Regions from separate parts of the Pseudodesulfovibrio sediminis genome, predicted to be linked through region 4. Evidence: predicted binding sites of a transcription regulator. Region 4 holds the regulator's gene; each other region holds the start of a gene.
The links. The regulator sigma-54, encoded in region 4, starts transcription at its own class of promoters, with help from an activator protein. The targets are predictions, from matches to a motif close to CTGGCACGGNNNNTGCTT.

Region 1: a site for sigma-54 is predicted at 1,538-1,555, ahead of flgB (flagellar basal body rod protein FlgB). Genes of this name have one in related genera too.
Region 2: a site for sigma-54 is predicted at 5,339-5,356, ahead of SRBAKS_RS03655 (VgrG-related protein). Genes of this name have one in related genera too.
Region 3: a site for sigma-54 is predicted at 1,474-1,491, ahead of SRBAKS_RS16480 (ammonium transporter). Genes of this name have one in related genera too.

The regions. Positions count from the first base shown of each region.
Region 1 covers NZ_AP024485.1:1,151,003-1,158,565, reverse strand. Annotated here, with positions in the region: gene fliF (flagellar basal-body MS-ring/collar protein FliF) at 1-208, opposite strand, end outside; gene fliE (flagellar hook-basal body complex protein FliE) at 263-595, opposite strand; gene flgC (flagellar basal body rod protein FlgC) at 610-1,050, opposite strand; gene flgB (flagellar basal body rod protein FlgB) at 1,051-1,461, opposite strand; gene SRBAKS_RS05695 (tetratricopeptide repeat protein) at 1,904-2,467, shown strand; gene SRBAKS_RS05690 (IMP cyclohydrolase) at 3,038-3,634, shown strand; gene hflX (GTPase HflX) at 3,678-5,285, shown strand; gene SRBAKS_RS05680 (cation diffusion facilitator family transporter) at 5,279-6,220, opposite strand; gene plsY (glycerol-3-phosphate 1-O-acyltransferase PlsY) at 6,226-6,813, opposite strand; gene SRBAKS_RS05670 (ribonuclease catalytic domain-containing protein) at 6,884-7,563, opposite strand, start outside.
Region 2 covers NZ_AP024485.1:719,642-727,204, forward strand. Annotated here, with positions in the region: gene SRBAKS_RS03615 (DMT family transporter) at 1-469, shown strand, start outside; gene SRBAKS_RS03620 (hypothetical protein) at 517-1,536, opposite strand; tRNA gene SRBAKS_RS03625 (tRNA-Gly) at 1,706-1,780, opposite strand; tRNA gene SRBAKS_RS03630 (tRNA-Gly) at 1,821-1,895, opposite strand; tRNA gene SRBAKS_RS03635 (tRNA-Cys) at 1,900-1,974, opposite strand; tRNA gene SRBAKS_RS03640 (tRNA-Gly) at 1,979-2,053, opposite strand; gene dksA (RNA polymerase-binding protein DksA) at 2,281-2,643, shown strand; gene SRBAKS_RS03650 (NFACT RNA binding domain-containing protein) at 2,671-4,200, shown strand; gene SRBAKS_RS03655 (VgrG-related protein) at 4,290-5,285, opposite strand; gene mutY (A/G-specific adenine glycosylase) at 5,397-6,485, opposite strand; gene gpmA (2,3-diphosphoglycerate-dependent phosphoglycerate mutase) at 6,499-7,245, opposite strand; gene SRBAKS_RS17830 (tetratricopeptide repeat protein) at 7,325-7,563, opposite strand, start outside.
Region 3 covers NZ_AP024485.1:3,511,191-3,518,753, forward strand. Annotated here, with positions in the region: gene SRBAKS_RS16470 (3-dehydroquinate synthase II family protein) at 1-184, opposite strand, end outside; gene SRBAKS_RS16475 (2-amino-3,7-dideoxy-D-threo-hept-6-ulosonate synthase) at 195-992, opposite strand; gene SRBAKS_RS16480 (ammonium transporter) at 1,540-2,898, shown strand; gene SRBAKS_RS16485 (P-II family nitrogen regulator) at 3,074-3,406, shown strand; gene SRBAKS_RS16490 (EAL domain-containing protein) at 3,532-4,773, shown strand; gene SRBAKS_RS16495 (MFS transporter) at 4,789-6,186, opposite strand; gene SRBAKS_RS16500 (MarR family winged helix-turn-helix transcriptional regulator) at 6,186-6,644, opposite strand; gene SRBAKS_RS16505 (substrate-binding periplasmic protein) at 6,823-7,548, shown strand.
Region 4 covers NZ_AP024485.1:508,347-515,909, forward strand. Annotated here, with positions in the region: gene SRBAKS_RS17825 (PTS sugar transporter subunit IIC) at 1-147, opposite strand, end outside; gene SRBAKS_RS02495 (PTS sugar transporter subunit IIB) at 173-637, opposite strand; gene SRBAKS_RS02500 (PTS sugar transporter subunit IIA) at 648-1,085, opposite strand; gene rapZ (RNase adapter RapZ) at 1,089-1,970, opposite strand; gene SRBAKS_RS02510 (PTS sugar transporter subunit IIA) at 1,989-2,438, opposite strand; gene hpf (ribosome hibernation-promoting factor, HPF/YfiA family) at 2,441-2,983, opposite strand; gene rpoN (RNA polymerase factor sigma-54) at 3,024-4,433, opposite strand; gene lptB (LPS export ABC transporter ATP-binding protein) at 4,649-5,374, opposite strand; gene SRBAKS_RS02530 (LptA/OstA family protein) at 5,374-6,234, opposite strand; gene lptC (LPS export ABC transporter periplasmic protein LptC) at 6,242-6,859, opposite strand; gene SRBAKS_RS02540 (KdsC family phosphatase) at 6,859-7,386, opposite strand; gene kdsA (3-deoxy-8-phosphooctulonate synthase) at 7,379-7,563, opposite strand, start outside.

The DNA.
Region 1 (7,563 bases), 640 kb from region 4:
GAAGCATGCCCACGACCCGCGAGGCGTCCTCGGGGTAGAGGTTGGTCATCAGGACGCGGTAATCGGGTTTGTTCATCCAATAGATCATGAGCGCAAAGGCGATGATGACCGAAGCAGCCAGGCCACCGATCAGGATACGCTGTGACACGGTGCGTTCGGACCAGAGTCCACTGATTTTTGACCAATATTCTTCGACGAACGGAGGCATCTTCTCTCTCCCGCAACTTGAAAGGTGTGTGTATTACTGGGCTGACAGAGTTCTCTAGAACTGCATCTGCATTATTTCTTTGTAGGACTGCATGATCTTGCTGCGTACCGCGCCGGTCATCTGCATGGTCAGTCCCGCTTTCTGCATGGTGATCATGAGCTCATGGACGTTTTGCGATTTGCCTGATGCGAATTCTTCGATCATATGCTTTTTCTCGGTCTGGATGTCGTTGACGCCTTTCAGCGACTGCTGAAGTGTCTCCGTGAATCCCTGGGCCTCTTCCTGAGGCTTTTGCAGCTTGTTGGAGACCTGCTTTTCCAATGCCGTTCGACGGTTGGCGTTCAGGGCATGCTGGTATGCGTTTATTGCAACACTTTTGACGACCATGGTTCTTCTCCTTTTTAACCGTTGCCTATCATCAGGGCTTTCTGGAACATGCGCTTTGCGGCCTGAATGGTTTGAACATTGGCCTCATAGCCGCGCATGGCCTGCATCATGTTGGTCATTTCCTCGACAACGTTGATATCGGGGTAGGTGACATATCCCAGGTCGTTTGCATCCGGATGATGCGGTTCGTAAACCTGCTTGAAAGGGCGTTGGTCTGCGGTAACGCCAAGGACCTTGACGCCATGAAGGTCGCGGTTGAGCTGATCGTGCATTTCCTGCGCGAACGGCGAGTACACCGGCGTGGATTCGAAAGATACTGACTTGCGTTGGTATGGTCCGCCATCCGCAGTCTTGGTTGTTCGAATATTCGCCATATTCATTGAAATGACGTTGAGCTGTGCTCTTTGAGCCTTGAGGCCGGACGAGCTGATGTCCATTGCAGTCATGAAGTCCATTTATTTACTCCCTTCCTGAATGACTTTGGTCATGCCTTGAAAATTCTTTTTGATAATCGAGCTGAGCGCGTTGTACATCATGGTGTTTTTCGCATTCTCAGCCATTTCCTTGTCCAGGTTCACAGAGTCCTGTCCATGAATCTCCCGGGCCTTGAATGCCTCCAGGCCATCCCCTTTAAAACCGGCGGTGCTGAATTCCGTGGGCATGTGGTCGGATGCGGTGCGGGTCATTTTACCCAGGGCATTCTGGTTCAGGGCGCTTTGCAGCTTCTCTTCGAATTCAAGACTCTGGGCCTTGTAACCAGGAGTATTCACATTGGCGATGTTCGCCGTGACGAGATTTTGACGTTGCAGACGCAGGTCCATGACCTTGCCTGTCAATTGGATGTGACGTTCAAAAAGTCCTCGCATGCCTTGATCCTCCTACATTATCTCTCTGTTTTCTGTTGCTGACAGGGTCGTATTCCCGTCAAACACGCATGGAGTTTAGCAACTCCCGTTCCATTTGTGTAATACTCTGTAAATAAAGGATAAAAAATGTTGAGACGCAATCCGGCGTCATTTTGCCATGTGTGGACGCATTTGAGGGGGGGCAGGCGGATTTACCTTATGTAATGTTAAGGCAGAAAATGCCGCATTGCCAAAATCAGGTTGTGGTAGTCTGGCGTTCATTCAGTGAGTGTGTGTTTTAAAAACTTATGTATATCACAATGTTGTGTCGTAATCCGCCATGCGTTTCGTGGTATTGCCGGATTGTTTGGCACGGGCATTGCTAGGTTTTTGTCGGCCAAGTGTGGCCAAGGAGACTTTTTCACCCGGCCCTCCGGGTAAAGGAGAAATGGAGGGGAAAATTATGAGTGGTCATCTGGATTACGAAATCAACAAGGAACTCGGTGAGTGCTACCTGTTCATGGGTGAGCTGGACAAGGCTGAAGAGTATTACAAGAAAGCCGTCAGCTCCAATGGCATCCACCCCGACCCGTATCTCGGCTTGGCTACCGTCGCTGTTCAGCGCGGTGATCTGGCCGATGCCATGGTCATGTATGAAAAAGCTCACAACATTGAGCCCACCGACAAGAGTCTTTCCGGGATAGCGCTTATCCGCATGGAAAACGGCGAACAGGAAGCAGCGTTTTCCATGTTCGTCGAAGCGGTCAAGCTGAACCCCGAAAACATGGTTGCCCTGTTCAGTCTGATCAGGCTCGGCCATGAACTGGATCGTGTGGCAGAGATCGTCCCGTATCTTGAAGGATACCTCGAAATCGACCCGGGTAAGCAGGAAGTGCGTTACTCCCTGGCAGGATGTCTCGTGGTTCTTGATCAAAGAGACGCGGCCCGTGAACAGCTCGAGACAATCCTCGAAATGTCCCCGGACAACGAATCCGCCAAGGAAATGCTCGCGCAGATCCAGTCCTAAACTACGGTCTCCCCTCCCCGTTGGTTTCCCGTCCTGTTCAGTATGGGCGGGGCGGGAAACCAGCCATTGCGGCAGGCCGTTCATAACGCATGATTGCCGAGGTACGTGAATTGTGGGTGCGTCTTTGACGCCTGCAGGATCGTCTGTTCCGGTATATTGCTGAATATACACATCCTCGCATGGGAAACCTGTGCGGCGGTCTTGTCTATTCCCATGTCTTTTCTTCCCACTCTGCTGAACGGTCTGTACGGTGCCTCTGTTCATATGCACACGAGGCTGTATCAGATGAATGTGCGCCATATGTTTTCAGGGAACACGTATTTATTGTATTGATTTGAACCTGTTTGCAGGGATGAATGCATGAAGGTCCTTTCATGTTGAATGTTGCATATGTGCTGTACATCATTCTGAAAATGCGCCAGTTCATTCATTTATCCTTTTCCGGTCGAAATAGTACGGTGTATATCATGTTTTGCAATTTCGTTTTTTAACAGTGTTAAGGTGCCTCTGTTGCTTGCTTTCCTGCCCTAAATCTGGCACCAACTCTCAAAACATCAAGAGAGGTGCGTTATGAACCTGTTGCCCGTCAAAAAGGCGATTCTTTCCGTTACCGATAAATCCGGTCTGGCCGAATTCGGTAAATTTCTGATCGACAATGGTTGTGAATTGGTATCCACCGGTGGCACCAAGAAAATGCTGTCCGAAGCAGGACTGCCTGTCACCTCCGTGTCCGACGTCACCGATTTCCCCGAAATTCTGGGTGGTCGCGTCAAGACTCTGCACCCCAACATTCATGGCGGCATTCTGGCCGACAAGGATGACGAGGGACACATGGAGACCCTGCGCGATTTCGGCATCGAGCCTTTCGATCTGATATGTGTCAACCTCTACAACTTCGCAGATGCCGTGGCCAAAGGGCTGGATTTGAAGGCCGCTGTGGAGCAGATTGACATCGGTGGCCCGACCATGCTGCGCGCCACAGCCAAGAACTTTCACTCCATTTGCGTGGTCCCTGATCCCCAGTACTACTCCGTAGTGCAGAAGGAGATTGAGGAGAAGGGCGGCATCTCCCTTGAATTCCGTAAGGAAATGGCTGCGCTGACATTCAAGCTTGTCAGTGAATACGATGCCATGATTACAAAATACCTGTCAGAAAACGACGCATAGGGGATACGTCATCGCCCAGAAGCCCATTGGCAACCTGCAAGGGTTGAAGCCGAGCCAGATAAAACGGCTGTCGCGTCTGTATCAACGGCAGTATCCCACGGATGACTGTTACACCAATGAACAGGCTCGCGAGATGGCGGAGCTGTCCGCCGAGACCGGTCGTCAGCTCGGTTTACTCATAGACCGCCAGGGCAAGGTCAATATGGTGCTGGTTGGTGACAACCGCTCCATTTATATCCCGGAACTGCCGCGCAAGCGGCTATCCTCTGGGCGATTGCGTGGTTTGCGTCTTCTTCACACACACCTTTCCGACGAATCTTTGTCGCAGGAAGACCTTATGGATATGGTCTTCCTGCGTCTTGATTCCGTGGTTGCGCTCAATGTGCACGACGGATTTCCCGATGTCGTTCAGGCGGCGCATCTGTTGCCTCCCAATCCGGAGGACAAAAGTTACGAAGTCTTTGAGCCCATGCGCTGGGATCGGTTTGATCTTGATCTTGGCTCCATCGTGGATGCGATGGAGGATGAATTCAACCGGCAGTTGGATGGGCAGGGAACCTCGTCTGATGAAAACCGCGCGTTGCTGGTCAGTGTGGACAAGACTCCGCGTCCTGTGCAGGAACTTTCCCTGGAGGAGCTGGGCGAACTGGCGGACACGGCCGGGCTGGAGAGTGTCGGGACCATGATCCAGCGGGTGCGCAAGCACAACCCCAAGTTCATCATGGGAAAGGGAAAGCTGGCCGAACTGGAAGTCCGCGCGCTGCAGGCCAATGCCTCTGTCATCATCTTTGATCAGGAATTGTCACCTACCCAGATTCGCAACCTTGCCAAGGTGACCGAGCGCAAGATTCTTGACCGTACCCAGCTCATTCTTGATATTTTTGCCCAACACGCCACCAGCAAGTCAGGCAAGTTGCAGGTCGAAATGGCCCAGCTCAAATATACCCTGCCTCGACTGGTCGGAAAGAACCGGGCCATGTCCCGGCTCATGGGTGGCATCGGCGGCAGAGGTCCCGGTGAAACCAAGCTTGAGATCGATCGCCGTCGGGCCAATGACCGATTGACGCGGCTGAAAGCCGAACTCAAGCAGGTCAGGAAGCGGCGTACCCAGACACGCGAACGTCGGGCCAAGGCCGGGTTGCCCATTGTCTCGCTGGTGGGCTACACCAACGCGGGTAAATCCACGCTGCTCAATACGCTCACCCAGTCCAAAGTCTTGGCTCAGGATAAACTGTTCGCCACTTTGGACCCCACCAGCCGACGTATCCGCTTTCCACAGGAGCGCGAGGTCGTCCTTACCGACACGGTTGGATTCATTCGCCGTCTGCCGCCGGATTTGAAAGAAGCCTTTCGGGCCACGTTGGAAGAGTTGGATTCCGCCGATCTACTGGTGCTCGTCTGTGACGCCTCCCATCCCGAAGTGGAGGAGCAGGTGGGGGCTGTGCGCACGATCCTGAATGATATGGATTTGGGCGACATCCCGGGCGTACTCGTACTCAACAAGTGGGACAGGCTCGATGCCGAGGGGCGCGATGCCATGCACAATGTTTTCCCGGAGGGTATCCCGGCAGTGGCGGTGAAACGGCCTACGTTGGCGCCGGTTGTCGACGCGATCCTGACGAGTATTCCCTGGGAGAAACAGGGCTACTGATCGTCACATTCCGTGTCGATATACGCGGCGCACACGCCGCCTACCTTCATCCCGTCATAGGATTTGGAGCATTCCAGCGGCTCCACATGGATGGTCACTTTCGCATTGTCGAGCGTGCACTTGATGTCATGCTCAATGGCCTCGCACAGGTCGTGTGAAGTCTGCACGGAAGTGGTGCCAGGGACCAGAAGGTGGAAGTCGATGAACCGTGTCTGACCGGCTTTTCGGGTGCGCAATCCGTGGAAGCTCGCGTTTTCTCCCTGATGACGCCGGATGGAGCGGGCCACGATCTTGACTTCTTCTTCAGGCAGGGCATCGTCCATGAGCCCGCTGACAGATCGTTTTAACAGTCCGAGACCGGTAAAAACAATATTCACGGCCATGGCCACGGCAATGATCGGGTCAAGGAGACTCCACTCCGGCACCAGGACGATGATGGCCAGCCCGGCGACGAGTCCCACTGAAGTCCAGACATCGGTGAGCAGGTGCTTGGCGTCGGCTTCGAGGGTGATGGAGTCAAACCGTTTGGCCGCGTTGAGCATGACCTTGGCGGTGACGAAATTGACCACGGATGAGAGGAGCGCGAGAATCAGGCCCAGCCCGAGGTTGCTGAGCGGCTGTGGTGAAAAGAAACGGTTGATGGAGGCATACGCGATGCCGAAGGCGGCGACGATGATGAGGACGCCCTCTGTGCCGCTGGAGAAATATTCAACCTTGCCGTGCCCATACGCATGATGTTGGTCGGCCGGGCGCATGGCAATGATGATGGAGATGAGCGCCAGTACTCCGGCTGTCAGGTTGACCACTGATTCGGTGGCATCGGACAGCAGCCCGACAGAATCGGTCATCGCCCAGGCACCGAACTTCAACCCCAGTGTCAGGAGTGACGCCAGAATGGAGTAGACGGCGTATCGCTTGGGAGAATCGCCTGTCATGGCGGTTAATCCTTTTTGATCCAGGGGTTTTCTTCACCGCGAGCGAGACGTTTGATGTTGTCCTTGTGCCGCCAGAAGAGAATGACCATGACGACGAGGGCCATGGGCAGGTAGCCTATATTGCCGGACAGGAGCATGCAGACGGGCAGCGCCAGCGCCAGTGTCAGAGATCCCATGGACACATGGCCGGTGAGCCAGACCATCAGGAGGCAGAGGATCGCCGCAATGATGGTGGGCCAGGTGGCCAGCGCCAGGAACGCACCCACTGTGGTGGCCACGGCCTTGCCGCCCTTGAAGTGCATGAAGCAGGAGAAGACGTGACCGAGGATGGCTGCCAGTGCGACCATGCTCAGTGCCATGTCGGAATCAATCCATGCAGAGGCAAAAGCCACGGGCAGGAGGCCTTTGAGAACATCCAGCACCAGGGTGGCTACACCGTACTTTGTGCCGCACAGGCGGGCCACATTGGTGGCGCCAGTGTTTTTGCTGCCATCCAGGCGCGGATCAAGGCCGCACATGCTTTTGGCAATAACCAGACCGAAGGGAATGGAACCGAGAATGTATGCGAGTACGAACCAGACTATCAATGACATATATATTTCTCCTGAAATTACGCTGTGTGCCGAGGGATGATACCTATTTTATTCATATAAGGAAAGAGGGCTATTCCTCCAGGGCCTCAGCAATACGGATTTCGTTGGTCAGCGGATCCACGCGTTGAAAATTGATCTGGAACTGCTGGCCGGGGTAGAGCTTGTCGCCGAGCATTTTCTTGGGGGCGCGCACATTCACCTGGAGATGCGGCATGGCCAACACCGCCATGGGACCGTTTTCTTCGACCAGTACCGCGGATTGATAGCGCTTCCGCTGTTTGGCGAGGTAGACGAGTTTCCAGTACCGGGGGCGGAACCGTTGGACGGTGCTCACAGCCTGGATACGCATATTCAGATGCACGATGAGCTGATCGAGTTCGTCTTTGTTCAGGCGGGGCGTTCCATCGCTGAGAAAGGAACAGACTTGCGCCATATTGATGAAATCCGTGTAACGCCGGAGCGGTGAGGTGATGGGCGCATAGGCCGGGACACCAAGTGCTGCGTGGCGTTTGGGGTTGGTCTCAAGGGTGGGCGGCAGCAGCAGTTTGACCGAGCGAAGGATGTCTGCCGGTTCGGTGAAGATACCCGCTGCCTCCTGAGGAAGGGCGATATCCTGTGTACGGTGCAGAAGCGGGATGTCGTTCTCTCCGGCCCATTGAGCCAGCCCGGAGTTGGCCAGGATCATGAACTCACTGATGACCAGTTCGGAGCGGGGGGTGGGCGTCTTCAGGGTGATCTCCACCTTTGATT
Region 2 (7,563 bases), 210 kb from region 4:
TCTGGACTCGACCCGATATGGATGGTTCGGTCCCATCAAGGCAATATTCAAGGAACCAGGGTCAGCTATCATGCTGCTGGTTTCCGCTCTCTACGGACTCTCCTCCGTAGGCGGCAAGGTCATGGTCATCAACTCCTCAGCCATGTTTGCCGCCATGTTCCTGTTCGGACTGTATGGCACCATCCTGCCCTTGATCCTTGTGGCCGTGGGCAAAGTGCAGTTCAAAAACATCATCCGCAAACCGTTGCTCGGCATGGGGTCTGGAATCATTGTATTCATTGAAATTGTCAGCCACAACCTGGCCATCTCAATGGTCGCGGCCGCCTACATGATTACTATCAAGCGGATGGCTGGCATTTTTTCGGTCATATACGGATGGGTACTCTTTCACGAACGCGGTATTCGCTACCGCCTTATGGGGACGGCCATCATGACTGTCGGCGCCGCCCTCATAGCGCTGTACGGATAAAAAAAACCCGGCAAAACCGGGCTTCAAACGTTGTATCCATTTCGATCTCACGTGAGATACTGATAAAAATCCCCACCCAGCTTGTGTATGGGAATCAATTTCCCCTCCAGAATAAGCCCCTGCGGAGTAAACTTTTCATGCATGAACTCCGCCGGAGGCTGAAATCCATTTTCCTTGGCCAGAATGACCGAGGAATTGATAGCCGCACTGTGCGCGATCAATCCTTCCGGGAAATATGCAGCGGTCAGGATATTACTCTCCACCGCTCGATTAAACATTTCATACTTGATGAAACAGTTCTCTGCCGTCAGAGAGCGTTGGATACCCGCCAGGACCTCGTTGGCGACATAACTGATAGGACGCCCCCGGAGCATGCCGTAGGCCCCCTCACGGTTCGGATCAGCCAACATGACGCTACCTGCCCCAAGGGAATGCACCAGGTCATGTGTACGCTCCCCGGATACGGGATCGGTCTGGTAGCCCAATGTCTGAATGTCGGTAAACCCGTTCCGTCTGGCCTGGATCTGCAATGCGAGAAGCATGAGCCCTGTCCCAGCGCCGATATCCACACCGACGTAGGGTCCGCCGCCGCAAATCGGGGCGTCGTGCTGCCCGATGACGCCCCGCATGATATGCGCGGCTCTTGACGCATCCGCCAAAACACGCAGCACGGAAGACCACTGCCGCAACCGGTTCATGATCTCAATGTCGTCACTCGGCTCATTCATGGACTGATGACGGGAAAACTGCTCATAGAGAGCGACAATCTCGCTGTAGGAGACCGGCTCGTTGTGGGCACCTTCATACACATAGGCATAGAAATATTTCACCGCCACATTGAGTAGCCGCGTATCGGATACCGCCTCGCCCGGATCGCATAAACGAGCAACATCTGCTGCCAGACTGTCCGTGGTATAAAACCCGGGCGCTATGCTCGGACTAACGGATTCAATGGCCGCGGTGAAGTTGCGCGCCTGCATCCCCACAGAAGCCAGTGCTGACCCTGTCGCCCCCATGAGGTCCTGATAGCCATCTTTGTGTCGGGTATGATTCTCTGTTTTATTCATAATTGGTTTGACGGGTTCAGAGTTGGGAAATTGTTGCCGTCGGGATCTCATGTGCAGGGACCATACCGGAGGGATCAAAAAGTCGATAAAAAAATCCACATTTTTGAAAAAAGCAAAAATATCGGGGGACAAAAGAAAAAGCCGGTCTCGAAAGACCGGCTGTACATTCTGGAGCGGGAAACGAGATTTGAACTCGCGACTTCAACCTTGGCAAGGTTGCACTCTACCACTGAGTTATTCCCGCTTGGGGAAAGCCGGCCCAGTTAAGGGCCGGCTGGTATGTCTGGAGCGGGAAACGAGATTTGAACTCGCGACTTCAACCTTGGCAAGGTTGCACTCTACCACTGAGTTATTCCCGCTAAATGGAGGCGACATCCGGATTTGAACCGGAGAATGGAGGTTTTGCAGACCTCTGCCTTACCACTTGGCTATGTCGCCACTTTGGAGCGGGAAACGAGATTTGAACTCGCGACTTCAACCTTGGCAAGGTTGCACTCTACCACTGAGTTATTCCCGCTCTGAAAAGCGAACAACTGTTTACCCAGAGGGCTCTGAGGTGTCAAGAGACTTTTTTCTTTTTTTTGGCTTTTCTGTCTGTCGAGAACTATTTGATTTTTTTCGACTAATGGAAAGACTTTACTTTTAGTCCCTTTTGAGTATACCAACGCGCTTTAATTCGTTAAAATTAGGATTAAGTTCCTAACTCCTCAACCGAAAGTACAAACTCATAGTAGGAGGTACATGATGGAATCAAAAGACCTTCAATACTTCAAGGAAACCTTGGACGGCTTGTTGAATGATATCCTCAAGAAGAGTGAGGAAACCATTGAAGACATGACGGAATCCGGCGTATCCTATGCGGATCCATCTGACCGAGCCACGGCCGAGTCCGATCGAGCCTTCACATTGCGTCTGCGTGATCGCGAACGCAAACTGATCAAGAAAATCCAAAAGGCCGTTGATCGCATCGAAGACGGAGAATTCGGCATCTGCCAGGAATGTGGTGATGATATTTCCATCCCCCGCCTGAAAGCCAGACCCATGACCACGCTTTGCATAAACTGCAAAAGCAAGCAGGAGGAAGACGAGGCAGTTCGCGGCGACTAGCCGTATGCTCGTCTTTACCAATTTGGCATGGAAGCCAATTTCTTTCGTTTCCTATGTGCTGAGCTGGGCAACATCCTGATCGGTCGGAGAATCGATAAGGTCTTTGGACCTGCCCCGGGAATCTGGGTTCTGAAAATCCAGAACACCGGCGAACAACTTTATCTGCTCTACAGACCCGCCAAATCGGCGGGTCTTTTGTTTACCTCCACCGTCAAACCGACCAATCCACAGACTGCATCAGCCATGACCATGTGGTTTCGCAAGCGCTTGAATGGACGACGTATTCTCGCCGCACATGTGGACTGGCCGACTCTGCGCCTGGCACTGAAGCTCACCCCCAGAGATGAGGACAAAGCTGGAAACTTTCTGGTCATCGACTGCCGCTCCGACATGCGTCTTGTCGATGAACTGGAGCCGGAATTCGGTGTGCAGCCGGAATGGCCCGCACTGGAAGACGCCATGGATGACCCCGATATCTGGCGTCAGTATCCGCATATTTCTCCCCCACTACGCAAAGCCCTGCAACGCCTCTCGGAAGCGGAAGCGCACTCCCTGTATTTTGCGGTGGCGACCGGTTCGGCCTGCACGTTTTATCTGCCCAAGATGAAAAACGGATGGGCACCTCCACAGGTCTGGTCATGCCATGAGATGGAAGAGACCTGTCCGTCAGCGCTGGAAGCGGCCAATATCCATGGAGAACGCACACTCTTCCCCCTCATGGAGATGGAAGAAGACAAACCGCAGAAAACCCTTCTCAAACGGGCCAGAAAGAAAATCAATCGCAACCTTGCCCGGTTGGATGAAGAAGAAGCCCGGCTCAAGTCTCTCCAGGCCGAACAGATCAAGGCGGAGGCATTGCAGGCGGAACTGTATCGTTTCAAGGACGCCAGAGAGCTTGAGAAAATAGAAGTCACCCACCCTGTCCATGGTCCCATGGTGGTCCCTCTCAACCCATTTCTCTCCCCCACAGAGAACATGGAAAAGTATTTCAAAATAGCAGCCAAGGCGCAACGGGGCTTTCCTCATATCAAACGCAGACGAAAAGAACTCCTCAGCCAGCTGAACCAACTGGAAGAGGGGACCTATGAAGTGCACCCGGCCATGGCGCAGTCTGCCGCGCCCACACAGGATGGCGCTCCGGCCCTTCCCAAACGCTACAGAGGGCTTGCGGTCTCCCTGTTCCGGTCAAGCGACGGGTTCACGATCATTCGCGGCAAGAACAAGAAAGCCAACCACGACATGTTGAGCAAGGCGTCCAGCCCGTTTGACTACTGGTTTCATGTGGATGACGGCCCCAGTTCACACGTTATCCTGAAGCGCGACCATCCCAATCAGACGGTCCCGGAAACCACCCTCATGGAGGCCGCAGCGCTGTGCGGCCTGAAAAGCTATCGCAAGGACGACGGCAGAGCAGACATAATGTACGCGCTGGTCAAGGACATCCGCAAGGTGAAGGGATTTGCCGTGGGACAAGTCGCTGTGGACAAGAAGCTGGGGACCTTACGGGTGGATCTGGATCCGTCACTGGAAGCAACGCTCTCCAAAGATGCTGCATGAGCTAGTGGAGCCACTGCGTTTCCTCTACAAAAACAAAGAGGCATGTCAGCCATGCCTCTTATTCCAAACCCAATCGCTCTCTCCCCAGATCAGACGATTCGGCTGAGATTTGTCGTACCAAGCATGTTCAACGCAAGCTCTTTTTCCGTGTCCATACGACTTGCGACAGCCCGCTGCACCCGTGCCGTGGATGAACTGAATTGCCCTTTTCTACTGTCGTACACGCCCTCAATAACCGAGGTGTTGAAATCGCCTTCCGACACGCTCTTTGCAAAACGATCGATTACACGTCCAACAATCTTAGCCGCGCCTGTCGGGCCGTGCTGGACCGAGGTGGACCAGAGCACTTCCTGTAACGCAGGCGGCGCATTGTTGAAATCAAGTCCGGTCTGCTGAAGAATCATGTTTCGAGCCGGTTCATATGTCTCCCCGGCAATAAAATCGTGCTGCATTTTCTCGAATTCGGCGGGATTCTCGGCAGCGAGGGCCTTCCATGCATTGGGCATGGCGCCTTGCGTAGACCCTGTGTTGCTTGCACCGGCAGAACGCAGACGTTCACCCCACTCAGGGGCCTTCTCATCGAGGAAGGTAAGGAATCGATCCATGGTACCGGGCTTGGAAGCAATCTGATACTTGCCATAGGACGTACCGCCAACGCGATCATACCCGACAGCCGCCACTCCTGCGTCACCGGATTCAAACTGCGCAGACAGATCTCCCGGCACATAAGGGGTGACCGCTGGAGACGCCTGTGCGGTCTCCTGTCCGCCAGATGCAGCCCTGCTACTCCGAGGGAAGCTCTGACGCTCCAGGCCGCCTTCAGTGCGCATAAGACGACTGATGGTGGCCAGCGCCTCGACCATACGGCTGTCATTGATCATGGATATGTCAAATGAATCAGAGGAACTCCCCTCCCCATATTCATCTGACCCTTCTCTGAAAAGTGATTGCGCCATGTTCATCTGAGCGTCAAACGCAGCCATCAACTGCTTGTTGCGCTCCGTATCCTGCGAAGAGTCAGTGGAACCGACTCCAGCTTGTACGGTTTTCAGAATGTCATTATCGCCAATGTTTCCAACAGACATGCAGTACTCCTGCGTCAAAGTTTTGGCCTCTGGAGAGGCCTCCGTACAGGAGGAAGCAAAGGGTGTGCCTATCGCGGCAACATGATATTTTTTCAGTAAAAAATCAGAGGATCAACTCAGGGTGTCAAAATACTCGGCACTTTTCATGTATTCCACCAGCCGTCTGTGGCCTGCGGGAAATGCATACTCTTCCAGGACCTCGGGGAGAACAAATCCGCCCTCCACAGCTTCATTGAACACCGGCTCCCTGTACGCCTGATCAAGCCGACACAGATAGCAATGCATGGTCACCCGGTACTTGGTGTACGTATAGGTGACAGTGGTAATCTTTTTTTCAGGCATGATGGAAAGTTCGACTTCTTCCATATATTCACGGGCCACAGCCTGTTGCGGCGTCTCGCCGGCTTCAATGCTCCCGCCCGGAAACTCCCATAGGCCGGGCCAGACATCATCGGGCTTGCGCTTCTGAATGAGAATTTTCCCATCGTGTACGAGAACGCCTGTGACCATGTTGATACGAATGGTTTTTTGGGGTGCCGGAAGAACGGGCCGCTGATGGACCGTATTCGCCATATACGCTTTGCAGTGCCCCTGAACGGGACACCGATCACACTTGGGTCGTTTGGAACAGATCAACGCTCCAAGCTCCATGATCGCCTGATTGAAATCTCCGGCCCTGTCAGGCGGAATCAGAGAACACACAACCTTTTCGACACGTCCTTTCCCGCTTTTGCCACGGACAGGCTCCTCCATATCAAGCACCCGGGAAAACACGCGCAGGACATTGGCGTCCACGGCTGGTTCAGGCAATCCATAGGCTATGCTCGAAATGGCTCCTGCAGTATATTCACCAACTCCGGGCAACGACTGAATAGTCTTGAATTCGGCAGGGAATACCCCACCATACTCCTGAATCACAGTTTCGGCTGCCTTGAGCATGTTTCGGGCACGGGAATAATACCCGAGTCCCTCCCACATCTTGAGCACATCCTCTTCTCGGGCGCGCGCCAAAGTGGAAATATCGGGAAACCGCTCCATCCATCGGGAATAATATCCGACGACGCGGTCCATCTGGGTCTGCTGAGCCATGATCTCGGAGACCCAGACAGCATATGGTTCGGGATTCTGACGCCAGGGCAGATCCCGACCATTGGCGTCATACCAGTCAAGCAAATCGTGAGTAAATGTAATTTCGTCCATGACGACTTCCGGGTTACCCCCCCTTGGCCTGGTTTGCAACAGCTTCAGCAGCCTTGGCCGCCGCTTCCTGATCGCCAAGATAGTAGTGGTCAATGGCGTTGAGGTCATCATCAAGCTCGTAAACCAGTGGAACTCCAGTGGGAATATTCAATGAAGTGATCGAGTCGTCATCCATTTTATCAAGGTACTTGACCAGCCCTCGCAAGGAATTTCCATGGGCGACAATCAGCACACGCTGCCCGCTCTGCACCTGGGGCGCGATTGTCTCGAACCAATAAGGCATGGTCCGATCAATGGTGATCTTTAGACTTTCAGCCCTCGGCAAATCCGTCTCTGAGAGCGTTGCATACCGCGGATCATTCCCCGGATACCGCTCGTCATCCATATCGAGTTCTGGCGGTGGCGTATCAAAACTGCGACGCCAGATGAAAACCTGCTCATCGCCATATTTCTGCGCGGTTTCAGCCTTGTTCAGCCCCTGAAGCGCACCATAATGACGTTCGTTGAGTCGCCAAGTGTTGCGCACCGGCAGCCACATGATATCCATCTCGTCCTGCACCAACCATAAGGTACGAATGGCCCGTTTCAACAGTGACGTGTGGGCGACATCAAAAGCAAACCCGCCATCCTTGAGAAGTTTGGCACCGGCTTTTGCTTCTTCGATACCCTGCTCGGTCAGATCCACATCCGTCCAACCGGTAAACCGGTTTGTCAGGTTCCATTCACTCTGCCCATGTCGGATCAATACAATTTTATGCACGAGACCTCCGTTCGAATCGGTTGTTCAGACTCGGAGCATACGCAAAGGAAAGACTTTTGGAAAGATGATGAGAAGAAAATCAGTATCGTTTCGGAGCGACCTGTCGTATCTCTTCATCCAATTGATCGAAGAGTTCTCGTTTTCGTTTGTCGAAAGAAAACGCACTTTTTACGGCGGAAAAAGCCACGGCAACAATGCTTATGATGATCACCAGCCCCTTGCAGATTTCCCAACGCTGACTTTCATCATTGATGAGATCAATAATGTAACTCCCCTGCACATCACGGGTAAAATAAATAAGCGAGGGCAATCCCACAA
Region 3 (7,563 bases), 760 kb from region 4:
CGTCGGATTTTTTCTTCAGCTCCACCACCGGCATGTCTTCCGGGGTGATGGTTTTCACCTTGCTCAGGGATTTGACGGCAGCGACCTGATCTTTTTCGACCATAATGGCGTCCACGCCGGATTCCAGCGCCAGGGTGACGAGGTTTTTGTCAAAGGGGACGGATTTGAAAATGACTTTTTTCATGGTTATTCCATTATCCATTAAGATGGTTGAGGGCGGCTTCTACGGTCTCGTCATTATGTACGATCATGTTCAGAGCCTCGACAAGACGAGTGGGATTCTCATGCTGGAAGACGTTGCGACCAACAGACAGGCCAGCTCCGCCTGCTTCAAGGGAATCATGCACCATGTGAAGGAATGCTTCGGTGCTGTCAAGTTTCGGGCCGCCTGCAATGACCACCGGAACGCAGCAGGCGTCGCAGACATGGCTGAATGTATCGATATCGCCGGTGTAGGGAACCTTGACCACATCGGCACCGAGCTCTGTACCTACACGGGCGCAATGGGCGACAACGTCAACGTTGTATTCGTCGGAGACTTTCGGGCCGCGTGCGTAGACCATCGCCAGTAACGGAATGCCCCAGTTGGCGGCGTCGGATGCGACCTTGCCGAAATCGTTGAGCATGGCGGCTTCGGTTTCATCACCAAGATTGCAGTGGATGGAAATGGCGTCTGCGCCAAGACGCATGGCGTCTTCAACACTGGCGACCAGAGATTTTGCGTTGGGGAAGGGGGACAGGGTGGTGGAAGCGGACAGGTGGACGATGAGTCCGATGTCCTTGCCCTGGGCGCGATGGCCGCAGCGGACAAGCCCTTTGTGTTCGATGACGGCGTTGGCTCCGCCGTCCACGACCTTGCCAACGGCCTCGCGCATGTCCACAAGCCCTTCGATGGGGCCGACAGTCACGCCGTGATCCATGGGTACAACAATGGTCCTGCCTGTGTTCCGATTGATGATTCTTTCCAGTCTGATTGCTTTACCGATATGCATGCTCTCTCTCCTTCAAGGTTGTCTTCAAGGTGCAGTGGCTCAGGCCGGCGGATAAAAAACAAGGGCCGCCGGCTTTCGCCCGCGGCCCTTGAAGAGGTTTTTATCTGCTTTCGTAATCCACCATTTGGTTACACAGCACCTCGTCCAAGCCCGCGAGCGCGGCTAAACCAATATCCAAAATAATAGTTGGAAAAGTATGCGTTGGAGGAAGTTGTGTTCATCATGGAGACAGACGCTATACCTTGACGGATATTCTGTCAACAAAAAAAATCGCAGCAAATTCGGACGGATAGAGTATATTACTATATATTCTTGTGACCGGCGGTCATCTTTATCTCTTTTTGACATTTTTTGTAAAATTGACAATTTTGGACTAATTTGGATACTTCAAAAATGTAATTTATTGCAAAATTGTAAAAAAACATTGGTCTAAAATGCACTGTTTTGAGGATTTTTACACTAATAGCAATAAAAAACGAGTTTGGCACGGGTCTTGATAGAAGGGAGGCAGGTTAGAAACGCATTCCATTCAAAGAGGAGTATTGAAATGTATTTGAGAAAGTCCCCGACCCATGTTTCCAAGAGGCTCGCCATCGGCGTAGCCACTTTGGCAGCAGCCCTTGCCCCCACTTTTGCTTATGCTGAAGAAGTGGAAACTCTGTCTCAGTTCCATGGTAATGTTCTGTGGACACTGATTGCCGGTATCCTTGTCTTCTTCATGCAGGCAGGTTTCGGTTGTGTTGAAGCCGGTTTTACTCGCGCCAAATCCGCCGGTAACATCATGATGAAGAACTTCCTGGATTTCTCCGTTGGTTCCATCTGCTTTTTCCTGTTCGGTTTTGCTCTGATGTTCGGCCTTGATGCCGGCGGGTTCCTCGGCACCTCCGGTTACGCACTGGGCGGCGTCAGCGAAGCTGATCTTCCCTGGACTTACACCTTCTGGTTCTTCCAGTCCGTGTTTGCCGCAACTGCAGCTACCATCGTTTCCGGTGGTATGGCTGAACGCACCAAATTTTCCAGCTACATTCTCGTATCCATCGTCGTGACCGGCATCATCTACCCCATCTCCGGCCACTGGGCCTGGGGTTCGCTGTGGCTGGGCGACACTGGCGCTGGCTGGTTGGAAGGTCTCGGCTTCTGTGACTTCGCCGGTTCCACTGTTGTTCACTCCGTTGGTGGCTGGATCGCCCTGGCTGGCGCCCTGGTTCTCGGCCCCCGTATCGGCAAGTACACCGAAGACGGCAAAGCAAAGGCCATTCCCGGTCACAACATTCCCCTGGCAAGCCTTGGTGTTTTCATCCTCTGGTTCGGCTGGTTCGGTTTCAACCCCGGTTCCACCACCACTGCTGACGGCAGCATCGGTTTCATCGCTGTAAACACTTCCCTGGCTGCTTGTGGCGGCGTGCTCGGCGCAATGATGTTCGCCTGGATGCGTTTCGGCAAGCCTGATATCTCCATGACCCTGAACGGCGCCCTGGCTGGCCTGGTCGGTATCACCGCCGGTTGTGCCACGGTTTCCCCCGTCGGTTCCATCATCATCGGTCTGATCGCTGGTGTCCTGGTTGTCCTGGCCATTGAATTCATCGACAAGGTCCTGAAGATCGACGATCCGGTCGGTGCTTCTTCTGTCCACGGCGTCTGCGGTGCCTGGGGTACCATCGCCTGTGGCCTGTTCAACACTGACGGCGGCCTCTTCTACGGCGGCGGCGTGGCTCAGCTCGGCGTACAGCTCATCGGTGCAGGCGCAATCTTCGTTTGGGCATTCGGTGCAGGTTACATCCTCATGGCTCTCGTCAAGGGCATCTTCGGCCTCCGCGTGAGCAAGGAAGAAGAGCTCAAGGGTCTGGATATCGCAGAACATGGTTCCGAGTCCTACAACGGATTCCAGCTCTTCTCTAACGAGTAGGCAGCATTGTTGAAGATGGCCAGAGTGCTTGTTGTTCAACTATGACAACTCTCATGAAAAGAGATCAGGAATCGGCCCTGAATTGAACAACCATTGTGTACCCGAACCATTTTGAACAGCTTGCAAGAAGCTGAACAAAGAACAGAATAAGAGATCATTCAAGGAGATCAAGAAAATGAAGCTCATCATAGCATACATCAGGCCAGAAAAGCTCAACGACGTGAAGCAGGCCCTTTACGCCAAGGAAATCTATTCCATGTCCGTGACCAACATTCTGGGATCGGGCCGTCAGAAAGGATTCACGGAAACCTACCGCGGTGTCCAGATGGAAGTGAACCTGCTCAAGAAGGTTCGTATCGAAATCGGCGTCAACGATGAATTCGAGGACAAGGCTCTCGAAGCAATCAAAAGCGCAGGAGCCACCGGCTCGGAAGGCGATGGCGTGATCTTCGTCACCGAACTTGCCAAAGCGCTGCGTATCAGGACCGGTGAGGACGGAATCCTCTAATCCTGGATTGCGAAAACATATACGTACCGGGGCGGTGACCACACACCACCGCCCCGGTCTTGTTTCGAGAACGAATCAGGCACGGAAACCAACACACCAACCCACATGATCTAGAGGAAATTTTCGTGTTGACCACAGTGCCCGATATAGAAGAGATCATTAAGAATAGGTTTATTCTTACTCACTTTCAGCCCCAGGTTTCCCTCAAGCGGAAGGCCGTTGTCGGGCTGGAGGCTCTGAGCAGAGGATTCGACCCTCAAAGCGGAGAGATTATACCTCCTACTCTGCTGTTCGAGCAAGCCCGGGACAAGGCATCCCGGCTCGCACTGGACCGGGCTTGCCGAACGAACGCAGTCGAAGCATTCGCCGCCCTCCACCGAAGAGACAAAAGTGTCATGCTCTCCATGAACATGGACGCTACCTGCATAAACGAAGAGACCCGAGGCTCCAATCACATTCTCAATTTGGTGAACCGGTGTGGCATTAGCCCGAATTCGGTTATCATCGAGATCATTGAATCGCAGTGTGATGACATGGATGCGCTCATGGCCTTTGTCAAATTCTATCGCAAGCACGATTTTCTTATTGCCCTGGATGATGTCGGAGCCGGATTCTCCAATCTGGATCGTATCCCGACGCTCAAGCCCGACGTCATCAAACTCGATCGATCGCTCATCAGCAATGTGGACAAGCATTTTCACAAGATCGAAGTGGTACGGAGCTTTGTGCAGATGTCCAACCGACTGGGATGTCTGGTGCTGGCTGAAGGCGTAGAACGCGCCGAGGAAGCCATGTGTCTGCTCTCCAATGGTGTGGACGTGTTTCAGGGATACTATTTCGCTCGACCTGCTCCGGGTCTGGATGCGGTGCCCGGCATGGCGTCCAAAGTGGATGCACTGGCCGAAAAGCATCGCGAAAACCGGACACAGCAGATTGCCGACGACAAGCGGCTGTACTCCAGTTATCATCTGACAGTGTTGACCATGTGTCAGGAGTTGGCCGAAAGTCCCTACAAGGATATGGGCAAAAACCTGTCCGGATTCATTGAGACCTACGACAACGTGGAATGTCTGTATGTCCTCGATATGAAAGGGAACCAGATCTCTGACACCATCTGTGATCCGACACGGCTTAAAACGAGCAAGCGGTTTCTCTATGAACCCGCTGCCATTGGCATGGATCATTCGCTCAAGGAATATTTTCTTCCCATACAGGCCGGACTGGAGAAGTTCACCACACAGCCTTATATCTCATTGGCGTCGGGCAACCTGTGCACGACCATTTCCCATGTTTTCTACCACAAGAGCAGCGGCCGCCATCGCATTCTCTGCGTCGACATGAGCCGTGAGGACAGCTGCATCTGCTGATGCGGGAACGCTCCTCTATGAGCGGCTCGATGTCACCGCTTTGCGTTGTCGTATCTTGGCCCGTGCCGAGAGCAGAATGCCCAGCGCGCTGATTGCCGTCAGTGCGATGAATGAGACGTTCATGGCGTGAACAAAGAGGTCTGCGTCTTTTGCATGAAGGGCGGTAGGGCCGACCATGGTGGCCAGCACGGCACTGATGAACACCAGGCTGACGGTCATGCCCGTGGTACGCATACCTGCCACCATGGCGGAGGCGATGCCGTAATGCTCTTTTTCGACAGCATCCATGATGACCGCAGTATTGGCTGTGGCAAATATGGCGTTCCCCGTACCGCAGGCTCCGAGCACCAATGCGATGAACCAGATCGGCGCACCTTGTTCGAGGAAAATAGCGCCTCCGAGGGCAACCGTGGCAAGGGCCATGCCTGCGGTCGCGACATTGTGGGGAGCCCAGCGCTGGCAGAGCTTTCCGCTGACAGGGGAGAATATGGTCTGCATGATCGGTTGGGCCATGAGGATCATCCCGGCCTGACCGGGCGTCATGCCCTGAGCCACCTGCAGGTAAAGGGAGATGAGAAAGGTGATGCCGAAGGTGGCAGCATAGCTGATGAACTGTACGGTGCTGCCAAGGGCAAAGGCCTGATTCTCGCTGAACAGGGTCATGTCCAGCAATGGAGCCTTGGTCCGACGTTCCCAGAAAACAAACGCCGTCAACGACAACAATCCGCCCAGGAGCATGGATTTGCCGGTGATATTATGGAAGTGCGAGCCGCCTTGCGCAAGCAGGAGCATGCCGAGTGCACAGAGGATCGCACCGATGAAATCAAAGGGCGGACATTTTTTGCGGACGGGTTTGACCGGCAACACGTAGATGACCATGATCAGGCAGAGCACACAGGGGACGGCGCCGATGTAGAAAATTGCCCGCCAGCCCATTTCTGTCGCGATCATACCGCCAAGCCACGGGCCTGCGGACAAGCCGACATAGACTCCGGCAGAGGCTATCCCAAGGGCCATGGCGCGGCGCTGTCCGGGAAAGAGATCGGCCAGGATTGCCAGTCCGGTGGTGACCATCATGGCTCCGCCGGCACCCTGAAACATGCGCAGGGCATTGAGTTGTTCAATGGAGTGCGACAGGGGGATGATCAGGCTGAACACCGTGAAGACGGTGACTCCGAGAACAAAAACGAATCCGCGACCGATCATGTCAGCCAGTCGGGTAACCGGGAAGAGCAGCATGGCCACGGCAGAGATATAGCCGGATTCGACCAGTCCGAGTTGGGCGGCTGTTGCGCCGAATTCCGCACCCAGTGAGGGAATGGCCACTGCCACTGATGAGAGCATGAAAACCAACGCGAATTGCGTGATCGTGATGGCCCAGAGTCCGGCAGTACGTTCTTTTTCCGAGATCATTATATTCTTTCTCCGTCGAGTTCGCTCTGAACATTGGCGATGACCCGATCAAGTATGGTTATGGCAGCATTTCTTTCTTCAGCTGAGAATCCGCGAAACATGACGGCATTGTGTCGGGAAAGCACGGGCATGAGTGCCTGGTAACGAGCTTTGCCTTTGGTCGTGGGATACACAAATTTCTGTCTCCGGTTCTCCGGATTTTTTTCGCGTTTGATGAGCCCCGATGCCTCCATGGTTTTCAACATACGCGCAGTATGCCCTCGGTCCAGATGGACTGTGGTTGACAGTTCTTCCTGCGTCAGTCCTTCTTTTTCAACAATGGAAATAATGTACGGTATCTGCCCGCAATGCATTGAAAATCCTTTTGTCCATTGGTCGAGAAGGCACGTGTTCATCCGGAAAAGTCGGCTGATTCGATAGCCGAGGCTGATCCTGCGTTTTTTTATTGATTCAAGCATGTGCATCGTTCCTGTAGAGAGGTGAAGAGTGCTTGTACGGGAGCTTTGTTGACATGTCAACAGTTGTAGTTTGTGTCTGTAATCTGTGTAATTCGGCATGGGAAAGTATCCGCTTTTTGGTGTGCGGCCGCAGGCTAATGCAATTGACATGGGCATCCCCTTCCATCATGGTTGTCTTATGACCGTGAAGTCTTGTCCTGTGGGCACTTTTATTCTTTTCTTCATCCTCTTTTCCGCTGTTTCGGTGCGGGCGGAAGAGTTGCGTTTTGTCTATGAGAACTTTCCCCCGTTGACGTACATTAATGATGCCGGCGAGGCTCGTGGTCAATCGATAGAACTCGTGCGTGAGGCGTGTAGGCGACTCGGGGTTGAACCGCATTTCATCTGGCAGCCTTTCATCCGTGCGCTTGATTCTGTGAAGTATGGTTTTGTAGATGCCATCATCGATGTATTTCGAAATGCGAGCCGAGAAGAGTATCTCTATTATTCCGAAAGTGGAGAGACTGCTGATGCCGTTGTCCTCTACATGAATGCAAAAAATGCCTATGTGCCACGGACATTGTCGGACATTGGGACGAGTTCCGTCGGAGCTGTACGGGGGTATTACCTTGGCAAGGGGGTACACGATCTCCTCGGAGAGAAGATCTCCTATGTCAAAGATAGTGAGACCCTGTGTCATATGATTTTGCTGGGACGTATTCAATTCGCCATCGGGAATTCCCTGGCCATGGAATACTACAAGAAGGAGTCCGGTCGTTTTTCACGAGTAAAGGTCGCTTTTATCGTGGAACGTGTCGCGTACCATTTGGCTTTTTCCAAGACGTTGGGAAGACGTGGGCAGGTTCTCGCCGATATGTTTGGTCAGGAGATTGATCGGATACGAGCTGAGCGCATGCTGGAGTGATCGCAATCTGACACG
Region 4 (7,563 bases):
AATGGCAATGTTGAGGCTGACGGTATATTCCCCTGTAAATACACCCCAGAAAAAACCGACAACCAGTGGGCGCTCAAGAAGGCCAAGACTTATGGAGTAACGAAAGAGAGAAAAGAGAGCAAAAAAAAAGCGACCAGGGAAAACCAGGCTATAGGACTATCCAAGGACATGATTAAAACCTCGCCTGGATCGGGTCATTGGGTACACATCGGAAATCGAGCTCCACGCCCTTTCGATTCAGATGACGAAGACAGGTTTCATCTTCATCGGATAGAGCGACACTGGGGGAAACCTGTTTCTTGCCAGGACTGTAGTGGACATTCCCAATATTCAGAACAGAAAAATCAAAACCGGAATCAAAAGCTCTTTTGGCATCAGCACAGCTGGAAAAAAGGATGATGATGTCATCTGTGCTTCCGTCTGAACGCGAACCGTTAACAGCTTCTGTGAGCGTCTCTACAGTGACAAAAGAGCTCTCAACGGTACCGGGAATGGCGAGCGACATGATTTCTTGCTGGAGAACGTCGTTAGCTAATTCATCGTTAGCGACAATAACGTTTTTCGCACCAATATACGGCAACCAGGTTTCAATGATCTGACCGTGAATCAAGCGATTGTCTATACGAACAAGAAGCACGGTACGAACCCTATTTTTTTGCTTTTTTGCGCAACATGGCGCCCGCAACTTTAATGCCCTGCTGGCCTGCTGATTCAGCAGTCGCAGCCAACGCATCCAATGTCATGTCACGGGACTGCAGAGTGGCAACCACCATGGGCAGGTTTACACCGGTGATCACTTCGAGATTTTCGGATTTCATAAGCGAAAGACTCATGGTCGTTGGCGAGCCACCAAAAAGGTCAGTCAAGGCCATGACGCCTTTTCCCTGTTCCACAGACTGGATGGCAGACCTGATGGATTCCATGGTTTCATCAACACCTTTGTTGACGTCCACACCAATAGCCAAACAGTTTTCCTGCTTGCCCATGACGGTCTCGGCCGCTGCCAGGAGCGATTCCCCGAAAGTGCCGTGAGTGACAAGAACCACGCCGACCATTGCTTTTGTATTGCCAGACTTTGCAGTCATGAATTATCCAAGTTCCATATGTCTGTGTTCGATCGACATACTATACCCTTTTTTCTTCAGGGCCGCCAGTACCGACTCAGCCTCCGCAACGGACCTGTGGCGCCCTCCGGTACATCCGATGGCAAGGGTAATACGATATCGACCTTCATCAGCGTACAGTGGGAGAAGGTAGCTGATGAAATCAGTAAAACGGGTATCAAATTCTTTGCCCACATCAGAGCCAAGCACATATCGTTGGACTTCTGAGTCCAGTCCGTTCAGTTGCTTTAACTTTTTGTCAAAATACGGGTTCGGTAAAAAGCGAAGATCAAAGACGAGATCTGCTTCAGTGGGCACACCGTACTTGAAACCAAAGGTCACAATATGCACGCGCATCCCGCGACCGGCTTCTTCCAGAGCAGTCCACTTGGTTTGAATGACCCGCCGAAGATCGTGAATGGAATAATCAGAGGTATCAAGAACCATGGCAGCATCAGTTCGAATAGGAGCCAGGAGTTCTTTTTCCTTCTCCAACGCCTGCTCCAATCCAAGCTTCTTGCTTTCAAGCGGATGCAGCCGCCTGGTCGTAGCGTACCGGCGCACCAATTCACCCATTTTTGCCTCAAGAAAGAGGACTTGTGGTGAAATGCCGATATCGGCAAAATCCTTTATAGCCTGATCCCATCCAGCAAGAAACTCCAACTGACGGAGGTCCATACCCAGGGCAAGGCCACGATATTCATTATCGAATTTGAGTATGAGATCCGCAATTTTCGGGGACATTTCCGAGGGAAGCCCATCAATACAAAAAAAGCCCAAATCTTCAAAGACCTTGAGCGCAGTAGATTTACCGGCTCCGGAAAGGCCGGTGACAATGACGACGGGAAAAGGATTGGCAATCGTCATGAAAGAGCAACCATTGGGTTAAACACTTTTGAGAAGCCCCCACAAAGCCTCGCTCCCCTCGGCCTCATGAAATGCCCGACGGAAGGATTCGTCTTTGAGCAGACGAGAAATATGCGCCAGAACTCGGAGGTGCATACCTGCCACCTGTTCAGGAGCCAGAACAACAAAAAATATCGTGCATGGTTTGTGATCCAAAGCATCAAATTCAATACCGGTCTCACTGCGACCGACAATAACAATGACGTTTTCCAGATCTTCCAGTTTGCCGTGAGGGATAGCTATACCATCACCAATGCCGGTAGTACCGAGTTTTTCACGTTCGAAAAGGACACGGACCGCCTGGTCCGTGTCCATTTCTGGATATTGTATGCCCACAGGGGCGATAAGTTCTTTCAACACATCCGATTTGGATTCGGACGTCAATACGGGAAGGACAAGCTCCTTCGCCAAATAGTCACCAAGTTTCATATTTAGTTTCCAGGGTCGATCAGTCCGTAATCGCCATTTTTTCTTTTATAGATTACATTTACGCCCTCAGTTTCCGCATTGCGAAAAACCAGGAAATCATTTTCAAGTACATCAAGTTGCATGGCTGCTTCGTCAACGGACATGGGCTTGGGCACATACTCATCCGTACCGACGATGGTAGGCACAGCTTCCGGAACGAGGTCCTGGAAGGACAAGACACTCATCTGCCCCATCTTGTTTGCACGCGCTTTCCTGATACGGCTCTTCTGCTTTTCGCGCATCTTTCTGAGTTGGGCTTCCAGCTTGTCGAGAACCATGTCAATAGTCGCATACATGTCCTCAGAGGCCTCATAGGCCGATATGTGAATGCCATCCGAATTCAGAATTACATCCGCCATATGGCGAAACTTTTCGACCAGCAAATTGACCTGGAGATCGGCTTCCGAATCAGAAACGTATTTGGCGACCTTTTCAAAACGCTTTTCTGCGTAACCCTTGAGATGATCAGACGGCTCAAAGTTCTTGAAAGTGAAGCTGATGTTCATACGCTGCCTCCTGGTTTAGAGTGCGGCAAACCGTACTGGTTTAGAAGTACTGCTTGCGTTTCGAAGAAGAAGGAATACCCATTGCCGAACGATATTTGGCGACTGTGCGCCTGGCGATGTTTACCTCAAGCTTTTCCTTGAGTTCATCCCCAATCTTTTCGTCACTGAGCGGTTTCTTCGTGTCTTCTTCTGCTATCATTTGCTTGATAAGCGCCTTGACGCTTTCTGAACCCACCTGCGAACCATCATCCAGTTCCAGGGCAGAATTAAAGAAGAACTTTAACTCAAAAATCCCATACGGAGTTGAGACATACTTACTAGTAGTAATACGGCTCACCGTGGATTCATGCATCTCAATATCCTCAGCTACCTCCTTGAGGATCAGGGGTTTGAGCTTTGTCACACCCTCCTCGAAAAAGGCTCGCTGGAAGCGGACAATGCTCTCAACTACTTTATACAATGTTCTCTGCCGCTGGTACAGACTTTTCATCAACCATGCGGCAGATCGCATCTTTTCCTGAAAATACTCTTTTTCCTTGCCCGCTGCACCCTGCATGGAATCCATGTAGAAGGTGTTCATCTGCAACCGCGGCATGCCGTCCTCGTTCAAGATGATGACGAACTCCTCACCATACTTGTAAACAAACACATCCGGGCTGACATAATGGGGCTCGGTACTGGAAAAATTGGTTCCCGGCATGGGATCAAGGGTCTGCATGAGGTCAAGATAACTCTTGAGCTCATCCATGGAGATCTTGAACTTGCGGGCAAGGGGCTTGTATCGATTCTTCTCAAGGTCTTCCAGATGATCTGTGACCAACGAGACAAGAATGGGGTCCGTGTACCCAAGGACCTCCATCTGAACGAGCAGACACTCCTGCGGAGTGCGTGCGCCAATGCCTATGGGATCAAGGCGTTGGATGCGTGAAAGAACGTATTCAATCTCCTCTTCGGTGGCTTGCACCATGGATTGAATCTCTTCCATTGAGGCCTGAAGATAGCCATTGGTATCAACGTTACCAAGGATGATCTCACCGATAGCCAATTCGTGTTCGGAAAAATTCGAGAGACGCATCTGCCAGTTGAGATGCCCTTCAAGAGACGGCTTGGAAGCCAATCTGGCCTCAAAAGACATACCCTCTTCCGGCATTTCCGCGTCACGGGCTGCAGACTGCTTGGAGGTGCTGGAGAATTCGCCTAGATAATTCTCCCAATCCGCATTGCGAACCAGCTCTTCTTCGGCCTGAGATTCTGTCATCGCCTCTGAGGAATCAGAAACATCAGCCTCGGTTTCGCTCTCATCGAGAAAAGGATTCTCCATGAGTTCCTGCTGCACTGTTTCGAGCAATTCCAATCGCGAAAGCTGCAACAGCTTGATAGCCTGCTGCAACTGCGGTGTCATAACCAGTTGCTGAGAGAGCTTAAGCTGTTGTCTGAGTTCCAATCCCATTATTTATGCCTTGAGCTGTATGCAATTTATTTTTTGATACAAATCTTCATTTATGTAGATTTACTATGCCACAATCAACTGACAGAAGCAAGAATATTCTTATAAACTACTGTCAGCATTAACGATATACGATACAAAATCTGACATGAAAAAAGTGTACCAACGATTCACCATTGTGTAAATCGACAATACGTAAAACTTGTGTGGAGAGATGATTACAAGCTGAAATCTTCGCCCAGATATATTTGACGGGCACGACTTGATTGAACGATTTCGTCCGGAGAGCCTTCCAAGATGACTGAGCCTTCATAGACAAGGTATGCCCTATCGCAAATATTTAATGTTTCTCGCACATTATGGTCGGAAATCAGAATTCCGATCCCCATACTTTTAAGGACGGAAATAATCTCCTGAATATCAATGACCGCAATAGGATCAATTCCCGCAAAAGGTTCATCCAACAAAATAAACTGCGGGTCGAGGATAAGCGCCCGGGCGATTTCCAATCTACGACGTTCACCACCCGACAGAAACATGGCCGCCTGGTCCGCCAGCTTGGTAATGGTAAACATTTCCATCAATTCATCCGCTCGAGCCCGCTGCTTTTTTGAACTCAAGGGCGTCTGCTCAAGGATGATCTCGAGATTCTGACGAACCGTCAGCTTCTTGAAGATAGAGCTTTCCTGGGGAAGGTAACTCACACCCATACGAGCCCGTTCATGCAACGGCTTGTCAGTAAGCACTTCGCCGTCCAGGGAGACCTCCCCGGTATTCGGCTGGACAATGCCGACCAGCATGTAGAATGTCGTGGTTTTGCCCGCTCCGTTGGGCCCCAGCAAGCCGACAACTTCCTTGGGATTAAGCTCGATATTGATGCCATGAACGACTTCTTTCTGGCCATATCGTTTGGACAGATTTGCTGCCCGCAGTCCATCAGCCATTATTGCCCCTTGATTTTGTCAGGAGTCATGAAAATGGCTTTGACCCGCTGGCTCTTACCGCCGACCACCTCACTGCGGTTGTCCTTGAGGTGGAATTTGACCACCTCTCCGGAAAGACTGTTTGGACCATCCTGAAGCAAAGGGTTTTGCTCCATTTTAAGCAGTTGCGCTTCCACAAAGTATGTCAGCTTACCGCAAGTACCCTGGCTCTTCCCTTTAACGGCTTTAACGTTGCCCTTGGCAATTATACGATCAATGCTGTCAGCAGAAAACTTCTTGCCGGTCTTTGAAGAAAGAAACGCAGAAAGAGAGTTCGCCCACAGCGTCAATTCTCCATGCACTGCAACCACATTGCCGACAAAGGACACCACTTTACCGGATTCGTCATAGGTCATGCGGTCGGAAGTGATCTTGACAGGAACACGATTGGGATCAATGCCGGTCAGGACTGGGTCCGGAGGCGTATCGGCAACTGGGGCCTTAACCTCACCTTCCCCACTTGGCGCTTCGACAACTGTTTGGGAGGTAGGTTTCTGTTCAGGCTTGGAAGTTGGTTTTTGTACGGATTTGGGAACAACTTCCAGATACTTGGCGTTGGCGTATCCAACGGCTTTGGCCTTGTCGCGCACCTTTTCATTTATATTGAAAACAGCAATCCAGCCATTTTCGAGAAAATCGCATTTTACCCGTTGCCCTTTGGCAAGAGTCAGGACGTGTTCACTCGTTTTGTCAGGCAATTCTCGCACATTGAGATTGACGGTAGCCTGACGAAGCTCACCCCACTCCTGAGCCAGGACGGTAGTGGGCAAAAGCACTGTGAGCAATACCAATGCAGATAGCAGGATACGTATATTCATCATCACGACCTCACTCTTCATTTTCAATCAGCGGATTGTTGTCCAGCCCTTTGGGAGCCAACAGAGCTTCCACTCCGCCAGCTGCGACCATTTGGCGTGTCACCAGATCAATTTCAAGCGCAGTGGCCTGAACCGTCATGTCCGGTCGACGGACCGTCACTCCGCCTTTGAGGTATACTTTACCAATTGCACCAACATAATCAAGGTGTTGTGCATCAAGAGCCATGTTTCCAAAACGACCGCTGACACCGTCATACAGGGTCAGATTATCATTTTTCTGATCAACTTCTCCGTGATCGGCACGGACATAGACTTCCTGACGATCATCACCAAAAAAAGCGGTCAGCTGAGGATATTCAACGCCGATAAGGCCGACACTCTGGTTATACTTGGCTGTTTTAGCCAACAACTTCCAGGTCATGCTCCCTCGTTTTCCCTGAACAAGCTCAATATCTTCTGCGGAGACATCCGCTTCTTCGAGCAATCGCTGACGTGTATTGGCCGTAGTGGTCGACGTGGCCTCGGTTTCAATAATCGGGTCAGAAAAAAAGAGTGTTTTGACCGCGATACCGAGCCCAAGCCCGACAACAAAGATCAAGGCGAAAAACAACGCCGGACGCCCTTGCATTATTCCGCCCACTGTTTCCAGGCCTCTTCTTTGAGCCCGCGTGCTTCAAGAATAAAGGATATGGCTTCACGCACTGCGCCATCACCTCCTCGGCGGGTGGAAACCCAATCAGCTACCGAGAGGGTTTCAGGCACCGCGTTTGGCACAGACATGGCCAAACCAGCCACGGCCATGACACCAAGATCAATCCAGTCATCACCCATGAAGGCCGCTTCGGATGGCTGAATACCGACCTGGTCACAAATCTCTTTGAACAGGGGAGCCTTGTCATGCTTGCCGGAATAATAATATTTGATTCCAAGCTCGGTAACCCGTTTCTCGACCGGCTTTTGATTCAAACCGGTTATGACCCCGATTTCAAGCCCTGATGCCTGAGCAAGCTTGATGCCGAGACCGTCCTGAACATTGAAACGCTTCATGACAATACCATCGTCGCCATAATACAGCCCTCCGTCCGTGAGGACGCCGTCCACGTCAAGAACGAGCAGCTTGATATTCCTTGCGAGCTCGAATGCTGCATCAACCACGATTCAACTCCCACAAGGCTTTCAAACGGACAAGCAGCGACTCGACCTGGTCCAGTGGGAGGCTGTTGGGGCCATCACACAAGGCCTTGTCTGGATCGGGGTGTACCTCCATAAAGACACCGTTGGCGCCCGCGGCCACTGCAGCCGAGGCCAACACCGGAACGTACTCCCGCTGCC